2 regions of the Bacillus sp. WC2503 genome follow, and region 1 is predicted to be linked to the other one. Evidence: riboswitches for the same ligand, from Rfam matches in the RefSeq annotation. Region 1 holds a riboswitch; the other holds the start of a gene.

Region 1 (2,207 bases):
TGATTTAAGCAGGCGAAGTGATGTTGATTTCATCGTTTCAGGCATTGCATCAACTGTAAATGAAGTAGTTGTAAAGCTCGTTACAGTTAAGCAAATCCCGTTAACCGCGATACTATCACCTAAATGGACATCAGATAAAATTTCATTTGCATGGATCGTTAATTTCATCGCTTCTCCGCTTTGTTGCATGTTTGTGATCGTTCCTAATTCTTCTACAATTCCTGTAAACATTTCGTCACCTCATTTCGGGCAGTCGCAACAATTTTGATATCATCGCCAATTTGTTTCATCTCTTGAATTTTCAAGGAAAGCGAATCTTGTAATTTTGAAAAACCGTTTCCTCCAAAAAGAGTAGGAGCACCTTTCCCGCCAATTAATTTCGGGCTTATATAGGTTACAATTTCATTGAAATTGTTTGTTTGTAAGAAACTTGCATGAACAGTTTGTCCACCTTCGATGAAGAGAGACAGGATTTGTTTTTCACCGAGTAGATCTAAAACATCTTGAATTTCAATTTGCTTCGTTTTCATTTGGAATATCGCTATATTTTTAGATTCATAAGAAGCTATTTTCTCTTTATTTACATCCTTACCTACAATAATCCATGTCGGTGCTAAAGTATCTGTTATGACATGAGAAGATGGTGGCGTTCGTAAATGGGTATCTAAAATAACGCGAATAGAATGTTTCCCGCCATTTGGAATTCTTGTTGTTAAATGTGGATTGTCGGCTATAACTGTATTCACTCCAACAAGAATTGCATCATGTGTATGGCGATATTGGTGAACGTCAGCGCGTGCTTCTGCACCAGTAATCCACTTACTTTCACCAGTTACAGTGGCTGTTTTGCCATCTAAGCTCATCGCGGTCTTTATCGTGACAAATGGGCGTTTCGTTTTCATGTAGTGAAAAAAGTAGCGATTTAATAAAACTGCTTCCGTTTCAAGAACACCCGTAGTTACTTCGATTCCTGCCTCTTCTAATTTCTTTTTTCCATTACCAGAAACGAGCGGGTTGCAATCAAGGGTAGCAATGACAATGCGCTTAACTCCCTTTTCGATGAGTAATTCACAGCAAGGTGGTGTTTTTCCAAAGTGGCTACACGGCTCAAGTGTTACATAGACGGTAGCGTTTTTGGCTTTCTCACCAGCCATATGAAGGGCATGAACTTCCGCGTGTTCTTCACCAGCACATAAATGAGCGCCCATTCCGACGATGTTTCCATCTTTTACAACAACAGCACCAACCATAGGATTCGGACTCGTTTGTCCTGATGTCCCCTTAGCTAATTGCAAGGCAATCCTCATATATTCTTGATCAGTCATTCTCTTCACCTCTCCTAAAAAAATCAAAAAACCCCAAGGATTTAATATCCTTGGGGTTTGGGAGACGTGATTTCTAGAATTATAGTTCGAATACGAAAGTACAGGAAAGAAACCTAGCGATGATTGATATTTTTGCATAAGGAAAAAACCTAGCAAAATATCGAATTTTTTAAACGCTAGTTGTCTCTTTTTTATTTCAGTATAAAAAATGAGTATAGAAAACTAAACATATATATAAATTCAAAATGAATGTATAAAAATATGCATACTGAAATAAAAGTGTATTCACTATATAAAAAACTAGAAACATATCCTTCTCCCATCCAGACTATACTGTCGGCCCTAGAGTTTCACTAGATCCACCGTTTTCGAGTTGAAAACGGGTCACGGACTTAGAAGTTTTCACTTCATCACCGCCGGTTGGGAATTTCACCCGACCCCGAAGGATGCTGTTTGGTCAAATTATAGCACAAAAAAGAAAAAAGGCTAGCAAAAAATATTTGAATGTGAAGAATTGTGTGAAAATACATGGAGATTGAAATGGAGACAAAAGTGTTAGAAATGTTGTTAGGAAAAGGAATATCCAGACTTTGATTAAAAGAAAAAACATGCACAAAAAATGTGCATGTCACATACGAAATTACTTTGCCTCTGGTGCTCTAACAACAGATTCGAATTTACCTTTATGCGAAGCATCGCAATAAGGCATATTTTTTGATAAACCACAACGGCATAAAGAAAATGCTGGTTTTGCTGGGAATACATTCCCTTGTGAGTCGACTAATTCCACGTCCCCTGTAACGCGAAAAGAGCCATTATCATTTACTTTAATTTGTACTTTTGCCAACGCTATCCCTCCTTCCCAAACGCTTAATTTCATCA
Region 2 (2,207 bases), 2.6 Mb from region 1:
CCATTCAATTGTTTTAAACAATACAATAAAGTATATTGTAGTTGCATTACCGCTTCCCCTTTCCAATTTAACTTAATTCTTTTTCAATATGATTACAACGTCTACTGTTACTCATTAACCTTATCATATCGGTACCATATGCTTGTACATACTCTATTGTACCAAACGAAATAACATTTACGTATTTTGAAAATCTTATGACATAATTCAAAAATAAGTTGACACTCTAATTGATAAGCATTATCATTATAATTTTATGTTGAAAAGTTTTACAAACCGTTTTACAATAAGGTTATAATTTTTATGGCGAGCTTTTCACATACATATTATCAGGAGGGAAAAAAGATGGCAAAATATACAATCGTTGATAAAGATACTTGTATCGCATGTGGTGCTTGCGGCGCTGCTGCACCAGACATTTATGACTATGATGATGAAGGTATTGCATTTGTAACATTAGATGATAACCAAGGTATCGTTGAAATTCCAGATGTATTAATTGAAGATATGATGGATGCATTCGAAGGTTGTCCAACTGACTCAATTAAAGTTGCTGACGAATCATTTGACGGCGACGCTTTAAAATTCGAATAGTCTTTTATTAACTTCAAAAAATGCCCCTCATATTGATGAGGGGCATTTTTTGTTCCCTATTTTCATTCTACTTAACAAAAAACCATTAGTAGTTTCACACTACTAATGGTTTTATTTTATATGTTATGCATTTTTCATTTTTGCAAACACCCATACTTTCAGGCGTGAGAATAATGCTACAAATACAATTGTTACTACAATTCCTTTAATTAAATTAAACGGTAAGATCGCTGTTACAACAGTCGTTCTTATAGCCTCACTAGACATAGCAGGTGCATTTAAAAACCAAGTGTAAGCTGGGAATATGATGATATAGTTTAATACACTCATAATTAGCGCCATTGTAATTGTCCCTAACATTAGTCCTGTCGTTAAACTCTTTACAGTACGATACTTTCTAAATAAGAAAGCTGCTGGTCCAATAAATAAACATCCTGCAATAAAGTTTGCAATTTCTCCAACTGGCACTCCTACTAAACTACCTTGAATCCCGTAATGTAAAATATTCTTTATTCCCTCTACAATTATCCCCGCAATTGGTCCAAAAATAATTGCAGCAATTAGAGCTGGCACATCACTAAAATCAATTTTTAAAAATGGCGGAAGCCCTGGGAACGGGAAATCCAACATCATTAGTAAATATGCAATACTACTTAGCATTGCTATACTCACCATCTTTACTACACTGTTTTTTTGTTTCATCGTTCTCTCTCCTTTTCCATCGATCATCTCATGGAAAGTGGAAAGGTTCTGCTATGCCTATTTTTTCATAGAATGAAAAAACCCTTTGTGTTTTACACAAAGGGAGAATTTAAGGCACATCAAACAGACGTTCAAATTCCTATCTTTTTTGAACGCTTGAACCTCCATCTTCTCCCATCCAGACTATACTGTCGGCTTTGGAATCACACCAAATCCTGCCTTAACGGCTCGCGGGCTTAGAACGAAATCATAAATAGTTCATCACCGCCGGTCGGGATTTTCACCCTGCCCCGAAGATAGACCGATATTCTATTTTCCCCTTCATTATACAACAACCTAATAACATTGTGAACTAAAAAATTGTAACTTATTTAAAATTAGTTATTTATTTTTTATAACCCATTAATAATTGCAAAATATTTTACAATACACCCCATATTTTTTATTATTAGGCATTTCTCTTTTGAATTCCCTAGTCATATATAATGAAAAGTGATAAGATGTTGAATTGTTAAGATAAGAACATTTTCTGAGTTATGGAGGAAATGTCATGAAGAAAGATAAAAGACACTCTATTCGAGAAGCAATGAAAAAAAACTTAAGAAAAGAATACTTTTACTTAAAAAAAGAATTACTTTTCTACTGTCCAATTGATTTAGGCACATTCTCAAGCGAGACATACTATGCTGCTTTCGATGAAGATGGCATCAGTATTTATCAGTATGATAAAAAAACAGAAAGTAAATTAAAATTGTGCGAGCGTCATCCATGGAAGAGTTGGAATAAAGTGAAGGTTGATCACTATTTGACAACTTCTCAATTTATTTTTCAAGGTGAGCGTAACTGGATATTATCCCTTTTCCAAAAAGGAAAAGAAGCTCAAAAAATTATCGAAGAGCATACATCTTTAC

What was found. Region 1 has a riboswitch for FMN ahead of ribD (bifunctional diaminohydroxyphosphoribosylaminopyrimidine deaminase/5-amino-6-(5-phosphoribosylamino)uracil reductase RibD). Riboswitches for the same ligand answer to the same signal wherever they lie in the genome.
Region 2: linked by a shared signal. The riboswitch ahead of ACUN26_RS04155 (ECF transporter S component) and the one ahead of ribD (bifunctional diaminohydroxyphosphoribosylaminopyrimidine deaminase/5-amino-6-(5-phosphoribosylamino)uracil reductase RibD) in region 1 are both predicted to bind FMN.

Annotation. Positions count from the first base shown of each region.
Region 1 covers NZ_JBQYMD010000001.1:3,364,324-3,366,530, reverse strand. The annotation lists gene ribE (riboflavin synthase subunit alpha) at 1-231, opposite strand, end outside; gene ribD (bifunctional diaminohydroxyphosphoribosylaminopyrimidine deaminase/5-amino-6-(5-phosphoribosylamino)uracil reductase RibD) at 213-1,325, opposite strand; FMN riboswitch at 1,633-1,776, opposite strand; gene ACUN26_RS17160 (CDGSH iron-sulfur domain-containing protein) at 1,966-2,207, opposite strand, start outside.
Region 2 covers NZ_JBQYMD010000001.1:769,324-771,530, reverse strand. The annotation lists gene ACUN26_RS04165 (helix-turn-helix domain-containing protein) at 1-47, opposite strand, end outside; gene ACUN26_RS04160 (ferredoxin) at 346-594, shown strand; gene ACUN26_RS04155 (ECF transporter S component) at 718-1,296, opposite strand; FMN riboswitch at 1,459-1,598, opposite strand; gene ACUN26_RS04150 (hypothetical protein) at 1,847-2,207, shown strand, end outside.